One region of the Metabacillus hrfriensis genome, then DNA from elsewhere that is predicted to be linked to it. Evidence: predicted binding sites of a transcription regulator. Region 1 holds the regulator's gene; each other region holds the start of a gene.
The links. Region 1 encodes LexA, which represses DNA repair genes until DNA is damaged. Its sites were predicted from a motif close to CGAACATATGTTCG; they were not measured.
Positions count from the first base shown of each region.

Region 2: the regulator LexA is predicted to act here: its motif matches at 2,627-2,640, upstream of QLQ22_RS17295 (DNA polymerase IV).
Region 3: the regulator LexA is predicted to act here: its motif matches at 1,841-1,854, upstream of QLQ22_RS17205 (Y-family DNA polymerase).

Region 1 is NZ_CP126116.1:2,422,126-2,427,033, reverse strand. It holds gene QLQ22_RS12095 (YneB family resolvase-like protein) at 1-362, opposite strand, end outside; gene yneA (cell division suppressor protein YneA) at 376-690, opposite strand; gene lexA (transcriptional repressor LexA) at 849-1,469, shown strand; gene QLQ22_RS12080 (magnesium transporter CorA family protein) at 1,567-3,024, shown strand; gene QLQ22_RS12075 (DUF6584 family protein) at 3,618-4,106, opposite strand; gene QLQ22_RS12070 (LysE family transporter) at 4,341-4,908, opposite strand, start outside.
Region 2 is NZ_CP126116.1:3,491,198-3,496,105, reverse strand. It holds gene QLQ22_RS17310 (acyl-CoA carboxylase subunit beta) at 1-613, shown strand, start outside; gene QLQ22_RS17305 (M20/M25/M40 family metallo-hydrolase) at 636-1,760, shown strand; gene msrA (peptide-methionine (S)-S-oxide reductase MsrA) at 1,830-2,357, shown strand; gene QLQ22_RS17295 (DNA polymerase IV) at 2,658-3,899, shown strand; gene gndA (NADP-dependent phosphogluconate dehydrogenase) at 4,017-4,908, shown strand, end outside.
Region 3 is NZ_CP126116.1:3,473,500-3,478,407, reverse strand. It holds gene QLQ22_RS17220 (MBL fold metallo-hydrolase) at 1-341, shown strand, start outside; gene QLQ22_RS17215 (SDR family NAD(P)-dependent oxidoreductase) at 352-1,146, shown strand; gene QLQ22_RS17210 (YqzH family protein) at 1,442-1,633, opposite strand; gene QLQ22_RS17205 (Y-family DNA polymerase) at 1,913-3,175, shown strand; gene QLQ22_RS17200 (YolD-like family protein) at 3,193-3,522, shown strand; gene QLQ22_RS17195 (CDGSH iron-sulfur domain-containing protein) at 3,686-3,883, opposite strand; gene QLQ22_RS17190 (iron-sulfur cluster biosynthesis family protein) at 4,169-4,492, shown strand; gene QLQ22_RS17185 (DUF2552 family protein) at 4,506-4,748, shown strand; gene QLQ22_RS17180 (alpha/beta hydrolase) at 4,791-4,908, opposite strand, start outside.

The sequences.
Region 1 (4,908 bases):
ACGATTTCAAGCACCATAGAATCAGCTTCTGAGAGCAGAAGCCTGCCGTTATGTGTAACGGAATAAAGTGTTATTCCCTCTTTTAGAAGAAAATGAATGAGTGCAATTCTGGCGTTTCCCCTCCCAAGCCTTGTTTCATCCTGGATCAGGATTGCATCCACCTGCTGATTTTTGATGCAGTCAAACAGTTCAAATATCCCGTCCCTCTCTATATCATAGCCGCTGGCCTGCTCTTCAATCACTTTTACAATATTCATGCTGTGCTGCTCAGAAAGATTTATGAGCTCTTCCTTCTGTCTTAAAAGAGATGTTTCCTGTTCTTCTTTCACTGTGCTGACTCTGCAATAGATGATGGCGTTCAGTGTTCTCACTTCCCTATTTCTTGCTTGCTATTTGATTGACCTCATAAAAGGCTGTCTTCTCAATGGGTATAAAGACTTGTTCACCAGGTTTAATTACTGCAGTCTCCATACCGTTTTTTTCCTGTACCCACTCGACAAAATCTGACTTAGAAAGATTATGATGTTCTTTAAATTTGTCAGCAATACTCCAGATGCTGTCCCCTTCAGTAACTTCTATATTTACGTAGTGATCCATTCTGTCTTTTTCACCAGTATAAGATAAAGCAAAGACAGCAACAATAACGACGATAAAAAATGAGAGTAAATAAGAAAAAGATTCTTTCAACATAATCCCCACCTCGAAATAGAATGTTTGTTCGCACTTTTGATATTTTTAGTATAATGCGAACAAACGTTTCTGTCAACGGATTTTTTCGAACTTATGTTTGTATGCACAGGAAAAACATGCTATAATCAACATAAATTACAGGACGCGAGGTGCATAAGATGACAAAATTATCAAAAAGACAGCAGGATATCTTAAACTTCATCAAATTAGAAGTTCAGAAAAAAGGTTATCCGCCTTCTGTTCGCGAAATTGGCGAAGCTGTCGGCCTTGCTTCTAGTTCAACTGTCCACGGCCACCTGGCCAGGCTAGAGAGCAAGGGACTAATCAGACGCGATCCAACTAAGCCCAGAGCCATTGAAATTTTAGAAGAAGAGACTTCACATATTCCAAGATCAAATGTTATAAATGTTCCGATTATCGGTAAGGTTACAGCGGGTTCCCCTATAACAGCCATCGAAAATGTTGAGGAATATTTTCCGCTTCCTGATACGTTTGCAGCAGCAGATGATCAAGTATTCATGCTCGAGATTATGGGAGACAGTATGATAGAAGCTGGAATTCTGGACGGGGATATGGTAATTGTTAAACAGCAAAAAACAGCAAATAACGGAGATATCGTAGTTGCCATGACAGAAGATGATGAAGCAACAGTAAAACGTTTCTTTAAAGAAAAAGACTTCATTCGCCTTCAGCCTGAAAATTCAACCATGGATCCTATTATTCTGCGAAATGTTTCAATTTTAGGGAAAGTCATTGGGGTTTACCGGAATATTCATTAAAAATCTTTGCTGCTCAGCAAAGATTTTTATTTTGGCGTTTTATGCTCTTTAACAAGGGGAATATATAATAATTGATAAAATTTAGAAGAGGTAACCTATGAATTCCAATATTATTCATGATGAAATAACCATACTGCGAACGAATTGCCAATTCATTTTTCCCTTTTCATGGGCTCAGGACTGCACTAAGGAGTTAATTGAGGAGCTGTTAGCCAACGGGTTTGAATTTTTTTCAATTGAGAATGTTAAACAGCAAAATAAATATTACGGGGAGAGCATTGATATCCCGCATAAACGTTTGAATCATTATTTTATGCCGTACATAGAACAAATCTTATTCCCTGACAAATATAAAGAAAAAGCGATAAACCGTTACTCAAAGCCTTTAAATTTGAAATGCAGACTTGATACTGCACACAATTCATTTTCTTTGAAGGTTCATTCAATTGATATCTACCTTTGTCCTTTCTCTATCGGAATGGTAACGATTCGAACAGACCCTTACAATAACAATGAAGATTTCTCTTTAAGTGATGCACTGGATTTTATGGATCATTTTCGCGTTCTCGAGCCCTCAATTACAGAAGAAAAAGGTACTGTTCTCTATTGTGGTGAAAAACGTTTTGACAAGACTCAGGATTTTATCTTCCAGGACCTTTGTCCATTCATCGTCCCCTTCATAGAAAAAAGCGAGAATGATCAATCAACTTATCTGGGCAGCCTTCCTTATTTTATTGATGAAAGAATGTTCGTATCCAGTTTTTTAATGGCTGCTCCTGATGATCAAATAACAAATAACGATTTATTCAGAATCGGACATATGAATGGATATAAAGAAAAAAAACAGCCATACATCTCTGCAACCAATCAAAAGTACATCGAAAAATACGTAAATGATCATGTTTATGACAGGTGGTCCCCGGATAGTTTTCATATTATCAGCGACCATACATTTACATGCATCAGCAGAGACAGCAAAAATGAAAAACTCATTGCTGAAGAAATGTATGGCCAGCTATATTACAATATGATTCTGCACTTATTTTATAAAATTGTCCTTTTAAAGCTTTCATACAGTTATTCACAGCTCTATATTGACCAAAAACAAGATAAAATGGACAAACTGATCAGATCGATTGCCAATTTTACCGCCAAATATATTTTTTCTGAAATCAGCAGCCGGACTGAGGGACAAGAGCTTTCTGTTTTGATGAAAGATCGCTTTAAAATTGAAACTCTTTACAAAGAGGTAATAAACACGATGGACAGTCTTTATCAAAATCAGGAAAAATTTGCAAGTAAACGTCATAATTCTCTATTGCTGATCTTAACGACTTATACTGTTATTTCCGGGATTTACGGAATGAATCTGGTGATTGAAGACTGGCGGGGGAAAATTGAGTGGAGCAAGCTTGCCGGTTATTCTGTTTTTGAATATATTTCGCTCGTTGTAGCTTTATCAGGTATTGCTGTAGGGAGTGTACTTGCCGGGATTGCAATCATAAGACTGCTTAAAGACTATTTTGATAAGGGAAAATCTGAAAACCTTGACTGAGTAATGCCGATGCTTTTTTCTATATTAATTACACAAAAACCCCTCAACATCTGCTGAAGGGTTTTTGTGTAATTAATATTGATACATATACTGTTCTCTTTCCCAAGGGTGAACTTGAGTTCTGAACATATACTTTGTGTTTTTTAAGTTTAATTAGGTAATAAAACCTTATTATATCAATACTTTTGAAAAATTAGTGAGTTATTAATTATATTAAAGTTGATACTTTGGTGGTCAAAAAGTGGTCAATTTTGGGGTCAAAAAATTATTGATATTGTATTTAAACATTATATATCTTTTATACTTTATTGAATTGATATGGTCTCGCCTTCAATATCATCTATTTCCACATCGTTACTTTCAAGTTCCTCAAATTTACTCAATATGAATTCCAAATCTTCGTTTAAAACAATATATACCTCCGATTAAAAGCAGATCTTATTTAAAATAGATTATACCATCAAACATAAAAAACATTTTAAAAGTTACCAAATGGCGATTACACTTTGCTGCAATCGCCCCCGATTGTTGAATAACATTTGATTTACATTAAAACATTAGTAGTTTTTGATTAGCTTTCCATTTTTGCTGGATCAAAGCCAATTAAAGAGTGAGTATACTCCTATTATTGCAAAGAGAATTGTTAATATTATTATCGAAAAGCAACCAATAACAAATAATTTATCATACAATGAATCGTCAGGTTCTTCCTGCAGTTTTTCTTTCACTTTATCTTGTACAGGTGAAATTACCTGATCTAATTCCAGGTTTTTTAAAATTTCATTGTCACCTTTAAATTTTAAAGCTCTTGCTATAAGGAAAGGATCATTTCCCATAGTTTTTTCAAATTGAATACAAGCTTGGATCATTTCCGGTGTTTTATTCTTTTCTAAATACCAGTAGCGACCTGCCATTGATGGATATTTTAATGTGAAATAGATGTCCCCCAACTTTCTGCGGAGCTCTAACTCATTTGGGTAAGTTGAAATTAACCCGTGTAGTCTATCCCTTGCTTTGCCTAAATCATTTTTCTTAATGTCCTCTTCAATCTTCTTAATAGTCTTAACTGGTAATTTTTCTATGTAAAACACCTCATTTATCTTCTTAGGATAGTTGCTTCCTAAACTAAACTATCCTATTAGCTAATAGTCAAAGGGCAAACACTCTATGCTGCAATCGCCCCCGATTGTGGAATAAAGGACACGATCCACTATTTGTGAATTGCGCTCGATTGTTGAGATAAATAATACTATTTAAGGCTGTTGAAGCCGGCTTGTGCTTATTAAACTATAGCCTCCGTTAACAAGAAACCTGTTTTATTCTACAAGAATCGAAATTGCACTATACACTAATAACAAAGCCATAATTACATTAAACTGACTTCTATACTTTGATAAAAACGTTTGAAAAATTGAACCAAACACACTCCAACAGAAAGTACTCATAAAACCAACAAAAGCTAGAAATAATGAATAAAATAGTAAGCTGAAATTTGAACTGTGATATGGAAGGATGAAGGTTGAAATTGCAGTTATGCCATATAAAATACCTTTCGGATTTATGAATTGTAAAAGCATACCTGTTAAAAAACTGTTATTCTTGTCCCCATCATTGTCTTTAGCATTATTTTTACCGGTAATAATTTTCATGGCCAGATACAACATATAGATTGCACCTAGGGTAGTCATTATAAATTCAATTTGTGGAATGAAATTTTCAAGCAAAAGATTAAAATAGCTACACAATAACATTATTACAAAGAATCCTGCACCAACTCCTAAACAAAATCTGATTGTCTTTTTTAACCCGTATTTGTTAGCAAATAACATTGCCATAATATTATTGGGACCTGGTGTAAAACTTGTAACAAAAACATATAGCAAA
Region 2 (4,908 bases), 1.1 Mb from region 1:
TGCGAGAATAAAAGGTGAGGTCGTTGGACTCGTCTGCAATCAGCCTAAATACATGGCCGGCGGTCTTGATATTGATTCTTCAGATAAAGCTTCCCGCTTCATCCGGTTTTGTGATTCATTCCAGATTCCGATTATTACGTTTGAAGATGTTACAGGGTTTTTCCCTGGTATTAAGCAGGAACACGGGGGAATCATCAGACACGGAGCAAAGATTTTATATGCCTATTCAGAAGCAACCGTTCCTAAATTGACGGTTATTTTGCGAAAGGCCTACGGCGGAGCATACGTTGCTCTGAACAGCAAATCTATCGGAGCGGATCTTGTTTTTGCATGGCCGAATGCCGAGATTGCCGTGATGGGTCCTCAGGGTGCTGCGAATATCATTTTCGCTAAAGAAATTGAAAACAGCGAAAATCCTGAAGAAACAAGAGCAAATAAAATCGAAGAATACAGAGAGAAGTTCGCAAATCCTTATGTTGCTGCGAGTCAGGGTATGGTTGATGATGTCATTGATCCGCGGGATACAAGAATTAAATTGATTCAGGCACTTGAAATGCTCCGGACAAAGCAAGAGCAAAGACCTGCCAAAAAGCATGGGAACATTCCGCTTTAATACACTTTATGGAGGAATACATATGGTTAATCAAGAACGCTTAGTTAATGAGTTTCTGGAGCTTGTGCAAATTGATTCAGAAACAAAATTCGAAACAGAAATTGCAAAAGTGTTAAAAGAAAAGTTTTCATCACTTGGTGTTCATGTTGTTGAAGATGATACAACGGGTGTTACCGGGCACGGTGCTGGAAATTTAATTTGTACTCTGGAAGCTGTAAAAGACGGAGTAGATCCGATTTATTTTACTTCACATATGGACACTGTTGTTCCTGGAAAAGGCATTAAGCCCTCTATTAAAGATGATTACATCGTAACAGACGGTACGACGATTTTAGGTGCTGATGATAAAACAGGTTTATCCGCGATGCTTGAAGCCGTTCGTGTATTGAAGGAAAATAATATTTCTCATGGAAAAATCGAATTTATTATTACTGCCGGTGAAGAATCAGGCCTTGTAGGAGCGAAAGCCATTGATGGATCTCAGATCACGGCAAAATTCGGATATGCATTAGACAGTGATGGAAAAGTCGGGACAATTATTGTTGCAGCTCCAACACAAGCTAAAGTAAAAGCAACCATTTTTGGCAAGACGGCTCATGCTGGTGTCGCCCCTGAAAAAGGCGTATCTGCGATCACGATTGCTGCAAAAGCAATTGCTAAAATGCCTTTAGGCAGAATTGATCAAGAAACTACAGCTAATATTGGCCGTTTTGAAGGAGGCACGCAAACAAACATTGTTTGCGATCAAGTGAATATCTTGGCTGAAGCGAGATCTTTGGTTTCTGAAAAAATGGAAGCTCAAGTGGCGAAAATGAAAGAAGCTTTTGAGAGCGTTGCTGCTGAAATGGGCGGACGTGCTGAAGTGGATATTGAAGTAATGTACCCAGGCTTTAAATTTGGCGAGGGAGATCATGTTGTAGAGGTCGCTAAAAAAGCGGCAGCAGCAATCGGCCGGACAAGCGAGCTTCAAACAAGCGGCGGAGGCAGCGATGCCAATGTTATTGCCGGGTTTGACATTCCAACTGTGAATTTGGCAGTCGGGTATGAAGATATCCATACAACCAATGAAAAGATGCCGATAGAAGAGCTTGTGAAAACAGCTGAGCTTGTTGTCGCAATCATTGAGGAAGTAGCTAAAGGCGAATAATCCAAAAAGAATGGCAGGCGCAGCGATTGCTCCTGCTGTTTCTTATTTCAGAAAATAGAGGTGTTCAGCATGAAAAAGAGAGAAAAAGCAACTTTTGCCGGAGGATGCTTCTGGTGTATGGTGAAGCCGTTTGACGAGCAGCCTGGGATCATTGAGGTTGTTTCTGGCTATACAGGAGGAACATTAGAAAATCCTTCTTATGAACAAATTAAAACAGGTGAAACAGGCCACCTGGAAGCTGTGGAAATTACATTTGAACCTGAAGTATTTTCATATGAAAGACTGCTCGAGTTATATTGGCCGCAAATTGATCCGACAGATGATGGCGGTCAGTTCTTTGACCGGGGCAGCCAGTACCGCACAGCCATTTTTTATCATACAGAAGAGCAAAAGCTAAGAGCAGAGCAGTCAAAAGCTGCGATTGAAGAGAGCGGGCGCTTTAAAAAGCCGATTGTAACTGAAATCCTGCCGGCAGCTCCTTTTTACCATGCAGAGGAATATCATCAAAAGTTTTATGCGAAAAATCCGGAGAAATATAAGCAAGAAAGAGAAGAATCCGGAAGAGAAGAATTTATAAAGAAAAATTGGAAGAAGTAAAAACGAAGCTCACTGCCTTATAACAAGACAGCGAGCTTTTTTGAAGTTTTTAAATAGTATTTTCGCTTTGTGCCGATAATAGTTTGTCAAAGTGTGCAGCAGGGTACCTTCCTTTCCACGGCCGCCTTTCTTGTTTAAGAGCAGATTAGGGAACTGATTCTTGCCTTCATCATAGGTCCCTTTCAGATTTAAAGGACAGTCGGAAAAAATGAACAGTGCCGCCATTTACCTGATGGCGGCTTTTTTGGATTATATGATAAAATGGAAAGAGAACGATTGTTTGGAAAGAAGATGAATAAGATGAAAGAGCTAAGTGGACCAAGAGTAATTTTACATGTGGACATGAACAGCTTTTATGCATCTGTTGAAATGGCTTTTGAACCCGAACTTAGAGGAAAGCCGCTTGCAATTGCAGGAAACGTTGAAGAACGAAAAGGAATTGTGGTTACTTGCAGTTATGAAGCGAGGGCTAAGGGAGTGAAAACGACCATGCCGCTTTGGCAGGCGAAACGGCATTGTCCTGAACTGATTGTCCGAAAACCAAACTTTGACCGTTACAGAAAAGCCTCTAAAGCCATGTTCGGCCTTTTACGGGAGTTTACACATCTGGTAGAGCCCGTTTCAATTGATGAAGGATATATGGATTTAACGGAGTTTTTAAAGGAGGGTAACCCTCTTCAAATCGCTAAGACCATTCAGGACAGGCTGATGGAAGAGCTTTTGCTGCCGGCAAGCATTGGTGTAGCACCTAATAAATTTCTCGCCAAAATGGCATCCAACATGAAAAAACCCCTCGGCATCACTGTACTCAGAAAGCGGGAGCTGGATAAGACCCTATGGCCCCTTCCTGTAAGCGAAATGCATGGGGTTGGAGAAAAAACGGCCGAGAAATTAAAAACAATTGGTATTCAGACGATAAAAGACCTTGCAGGTGCTGATGCGATCGGATTAAAGCAGCTTCTCGGAATCAACGGCGAGCGCCTGAAAAAAAGAGCAAATGGAATAGATGAAAGAGAGGTAAACCCTGACTCCATCTATGATTTTAAAAGCATTGGAAACTCAACTACTTTATCAAAAGATACGACAGAGGCAAAAATCCTGTATGAAACTCTGAACCGTCTGTCACATTCAGTAAGCAGCAGAATGAAACGAAAGGATGTTCTCGGCACGAAAATCTTTACGACGATTCGTTATTCTGACCGAAGCACATATACTCGAAGTAAGAAACTGAATAACCCAATTGTTGAGACAGAGGATATTCTTACACATGCTAAAGCGCTGTTTGATAAGCACTGGACGGGTGAACCAATCCGGCTTCTTGGCGTAACATGCCAGGATCTCGTTCCGAAAGAAGATGCTTATAAGCAGCTGGATCTTTTTTCTTTTCAGGAGGACGCAAAAAAAGAACCTCTTTACAAAACGATTGAAGATATTAATAGAAAATATGGCGGCAGCATGGTGAAACGCGGGATGAAAGTGGACAAATCAGAAGATGATAAAACAAGCGGCACAAGTTTTAATAAAGATTTTTTAAGGGAATAATTAAGGCGCTTTACTTGATAAAAGCAAGGCTCCTGTGTTATTTTTACATGAAGAATCCATGTAACTGTATACATGAGCTCTGTATATAAAAAATAGATTGAGAAGGGAAGTAACATAATGTCAAAACAGCAAATTGGCGTCATCGGTTTGGCCGTCATGGGCAAAAACCTCGCTCTTAATATAGAAAGCCGCGGATATTCCGTATCGGTTTATAATCGTTCTTCTGATAAAACAGAGGAGATGCTGAAAGAAAACAGCGGTAAAAATCTGGTTGGTACATACAGCATTGAAGAATTTGTTCAGTCACTTGAAACTCCCCGCAAAATTTTACTGATGGTTAAAGCGGGCTTTGCAACAGATGCTACAATTGAACAATTGCTTCCTCATTTAGATAAAGGGGATATTTTAATTGACGGCGGAAACACGCTGTATACTGACACACAGCGCCGCAACAAGGACCTTGCCGAGAGCGGCATACACTTTATCGGCACTGGCGTATCCGGCGGTGAAGAAGGGGCACTTAAAGGGCCATCAATTATGCCTGGCGGCCAAAAAGAAGCATTCGATCTAGTAAAGCCTATTTTCGAAGCGATTTCTGCAAAAGTTGATGGTGATCCATGTACTACATACATCGGTCCTGATGGTGCAGGTCATTATGTGAAAATGGTCCATAACGGAATTGAATACGGCGACATGCAGCTGATTTCAGAAGCTTATTTTATTTTGAAAAATGTTCTTGGTCTATCTGCAGAGGAATTGCATGAAGTATTTGCGGACTGGAATCAAGGCGAACTTGACAGCTATTTAATTGAAATCACTGCAGACATCTTCACTAAAACGGATGAAGAAACAGGAAAGCCGCTTGTTGACGTCATTTTAGATACTGCAGGCCAAAAAGGCACTGGAAAATGGACAAGCAAAAGCGCCCTTGATTTAGGTGTTCCTCTGCCGATTATTACAGAGTCTGTTTTTGCACGATTCATTTCTGCCATGAAGGATGAGCGCGTGA
Region 3 (4,908 bases), 1.1 Mb from region 1:
AGCGGCCAAGACCTCAGATCCAATTTAATGAATCATTTAGATCCCTGCTGAAAATTCCAATTTCAAACGTATTTTCAGGACATGGGGAAACGGTGCTGCAGCCGCATGAACTCATTCGCTATCGCTTGAAAAAACAGGAGGAACGTGCATTTGAAGTGCGCGGCTATATAAAAGAAAAACCGATGACAGCATTTGAAGCTTGTCAGAGGCTCTTTCCGCATCTTTATAAAAGACAAATGATGCTCACTATGTCGGAAACGGTTGGACAGCTGGATTATTTAGAGGCATTGGGAGAAATTAAAGGGCATATGGAGGGAGCAAAGAAAATTTATTCTTGCTGAGGTGTACGAAATGAATGAAAGACTGAAAAACCGCTACGTAGTCATAACAGGAGCGTCAGGCGGAATTGGCGAAAAAATGGCGGTGCTTGTGGCTAAGAGCGGCGGACATCCCATTTTACTTGCGAGAAGATCGGACCGTTTGGCTGCTGCTGCTGAACACATTACAAAAAATTACCATGTTTCTTGTCTTTACTATCAGCTCGATGTCAGTGATCTGAATGCTGTTCAGCAGACATTTGACCAGATGATGAATGACATTCCGCAAATTGATGTTCTGGTTAATAATGCCGGATTCGGTATTTTCAACACTGTTCTGGATGCTACTCTTGAGGAAATGAAATCGATGTTTGAAGTGAACGTCTTCGGCTTAATCGCATGCACAAAAATGGTGCTTCCTTCCATGAAGAAGCGAAACGATGGCCACATCATCAATATCGCTTCACAGGCAGGAAAGCTTGCCACGCCTAAATCAAGCTTATATGCTGCTTCCAAGCATGCCGTGCTCGGGTTTACAAACAGCCTGCGGATGGAGCTTTTAGAAACGAATATTCATGTCACATCGGTTAATCCTGGCCCTATTAAAACAGACTTTTTCGAAATCGCCGACCAAAGCGGCAACTATGTAAAAAATGTGGAGCGTTTTATGCTGAATCCTGATAGGGTGTCAGAGAAGATTGTGGGCTCCATGCTCTCTGACAGGCGTGAAATTAACTTGCCCGGCTGGATGAATGCGGGCAGCAGCTTTTATCAGCTTATGCCCCGTTTGTTTGAAAAAGTGGCGGGGAAGGCGTTATCAAGGAAATAAAACAAAACCGGCCCATCGGCCGGTTTTGTGCTTTTACAGGGGAATTCGGGATAATAACATTGTGCTGTTCGCTTGCCGGCTGAATTTTTCTGCTTGCGGTATTCGGCTGACAAACGGCAGAAGCAAAAAAAAACGCTTTGGCTGATTAAAATCCGAAAAGGCTGAAAGATTTGCAAAAACGGCTGTGAAAATCCTCATTTCGGCTGTATGATACAAGCGGCTGGGTCAAACCTGCCCTTTTCTGTTGAGTTCTTATCTCCCTGCCATATCTGAATGGCCTGTTTCGCTTTTCTGACTATAGCTCCTGATTCGTCACATATCCATACACAACATCCTCAACTACTTCAAACCATTCCGTTTCTTCCTGCTGCTTTTTTTCTATTACTTTTGCCACAAGATCATGTGCTTCTTTTTCACTAAGTGATCCCTCTAGCTCATATTGCTGAAAGGATTGCTGAATCATTTTATAAATCCATTTTTCATCCATGTTCCACCTCTTCTTACACATGATTATAAGCGGGTTTTCAGCGGATGCCAAGCCGGTGTTTTAGGAGTATAGGATCTATAAAATTTTACGCATTGTCCAGCTCCGCCGCCCAACTCCTCGGCCAGAACGGATTCGTCAGCAAAGTTATCTGACTCCCGGAGTTAAACGGGCGATTCCGCTTTTCGCGGGAAAAACTACCATTGAAATCGAACGTATATTCGCTTACTATTAATCATACAATAGAAACGAACATATATTCTGTCATGAGGAGTAAGAACTATGATTGAGGATTACAGTCAATTTCCAAAACGAAAAATTCTGTGCATTGACATGAAAAGCTTTTATGCAAGCTGCGCAGCGGTCCTGTATGGACTCGATCCGCTGACATGCCATTTAGCTGTTGTCGGCGATACAGAGCGGCAGGGGAGTATTGTGCTTGCAGCTTCACCTTGTCTGAAAAAGGAATTTGGCATTAAAACCGGATCTCGTTTGTTCGAAATTCCAAAAGATCCCCGCATTCGCATTGTAAATGCAAAGATGGCCTCCTTTGTCCGGATCTCAACCGAGCTTACGCGTCTCTTCCACCGGTACGTTCCAAAGGATGCCATCCATACGTACAGTGTGGACGAGAGCTTTATTCAAGTCGATGGAGTCGAGGGGATATGGGGAGATGCCTGGACCATTGCAGACAAAATCAGAGATGATATGGAACGCGAATTTTCCCTCCCGTGTGCGATTGGCATCGGTCCTAATATGCTGCTCTCTAAAATCTGCCTTGATTTAGAGGCGAAGAAAAAAGGAATTGCGGAATGGACGTACGATGATGTGAAGGAAAAGCTCTGGAAGGTCGCGCCGCTCCGGGAAATGTGGGGCATCGGCAGCCAGGTTGAAAAAACACTGAACCGGATGGGAATCTTTAATGTGGGGCAGCTTGCGCGTCATCCGCTTGAGGTCCTGGAGAAAAAATTCGGCATTATGGGAAATCAGCTCTATTATCATGCCTGGGGCGTGGACCTGTCTGAAATTGGTGCACCGATTCTGCAGGGGCAGATCAGCTTCGGCAAAAGCCAGATTTTAATGCGGGACTATCCCGACCCGAAAGAAGTGAAGCATGTCATCCTTGAGATGTGCGAGGAAGTCGCAAGAAGAGCACGCAGCCACCGGAAAGCGGGCAGAACAGTCAGCCTTGGGATCGGCTACAGTCACGATGAACTTGGAGGCGGATTTCACCGCTCCCGGACGATGCGCCAGCCGACCAATATCACAATGGAGCTTTACGAAACATGCATCGCATTATTTGATCAATTTTATGCAAATAAAACCGTCCGGAAAATTTCAATTGCTCTGTCCAATATTGAAGATGATGCCGAAATGCAGCTGGATTTGTTTCAGCCTAACCGTGAAAAAGAACAGATCCTCGGTTATGTGATGGACTCCATTCGGGGAAAATACGGCTCAGATGCCCTGCTGCGCGCCGTTTCCTATACAACCGCCGGCACCGCGAGGCACCGCGCCAAGCTTGTCGGCGGACATAAAGCTTAACAAAAGGAGGGATCGTCATGATTCGGGACCGGGGCAATATCAAATGGACATCCATGATGCTGCCTGAGCATGTGAAAATTTTACGGGAGCTTGAGATCGAACAGGGATATGCAGCCAAGCCTGCGGTGGATGAGCAGCAGCTGGAGCATTTCAATGAATTGATCAGTCTTGCCATGGAAGAAAACCGTGAGCTTGCTTTTACGTACTATGAAAATCATGGTTTCCATGTGCAGGAAGGATATGTGCATTATGTAGATCCGATCCGCGGATGCATTCGGATCGTGAATGGAGAAGAAGCCCGCTTTGATCTGCCATTGAACAAAATAACAGATATCCGCGAGAAATAGACTGTCTTTTGAGACAGTCTTTTTTGGTTTTGCAATTTGACTAATGAAAATGGCAATTCAGCTATAAAAATCAGAAGTTTGGCTAATAAAAATCTCGAAACGGCTAATAAAATCAGGTTTTTCGCTATAAAACTTTTTCAACATAGTGAATTTATCAGCGGCCTTATTCAGCGCGCACAACTGACTGAAACGTCCCCTTGTGAGATCCATCACAAAACGGCATCCTCTTTGATAACCCGCAGCGGCAAAGGGAAAAGCTTTGTTTCGTTTGAAACACGCTGCCCTCTGCATCAACTAATTCCACATCACCGGTGACACGGAGCGATCCATTATCATTCACTTTAATTTGAACTTTATCCATCTTTTATAACCTCCTTTTTTCTATACACACAAGTATTCATTCGGGCATTCCAATGTGACAAAGCAAGCTCTCATCCCGCATTAACGGGCAGTAATATCCCCGACTCCATGTTTTATGGCTCTATAAAGTAATCAGTGGGGAAACCTGCCCGTAAAAGCCCGATTGGTTCAACTAATCATCAAAAAGGGCAAAATCATCCCTTTTTGATGAATTTTCACCTTATGCGTGTTTTGGAAACTTATGATAAAATGACCGTAAGCAAGCTGAAATGAGGAGACATAGATGATGGAAATAAAATGGACAGATCGAGCAATCAAAAAAATTTCAGGGAACGTACAGGAGAATTCAGGTAAGCACATCAAACTAAAATATGATACAGACGGCTGCGGCTGCGTTGTCAGCGGTGTTACGGCACTTTGGCTCATAGATGAAAAAGACAGTGATGATCTGGAAATCGAAACAAATGCATTTTCAGTTCTTGTTGAGAAATCTAAAATGGTTTTCTTAGATGAAAAAATGACCATCGATTTTAATGAAACAGCAAACACATACATGCTGACATGTCCTTCGCAAATCTTGAATCCCCGCATGAGCTTGACAGTAAAGTGAGGTGGAGAAAAAGATGAAGGATCGCTTAACGTCACTTAAAAATATTGCATTGAATAAAACATGGGTTTCCTTTTTAAACAGCAATCATCCTTACACACTGCTTCATTGGTCCATCGGCGGCGTATACGAGGATAAGAAAGATGTCTGGCTTCTGCAGGATGAAATGACCTTTGAGGCAAAAGAGTTCGCCACAATTGACGAAGCCATCGCCTATATGGGTGAAAACATGAAAGAAATAACAGATGTTCTTGGTTAAAACGAAATGCCCGGATTCAGGGCTTGAATCCGGGCATTTCTCTTATAGCTTGGCAGTATGCCGTTTTTTCTTCAATTCCTCAAAAAACTCATCAATGATGCGTTCATATTCTTCCCGGTTTTCGGTATAGGACATAGCATGCGCACCTTTTTCAGCAAAG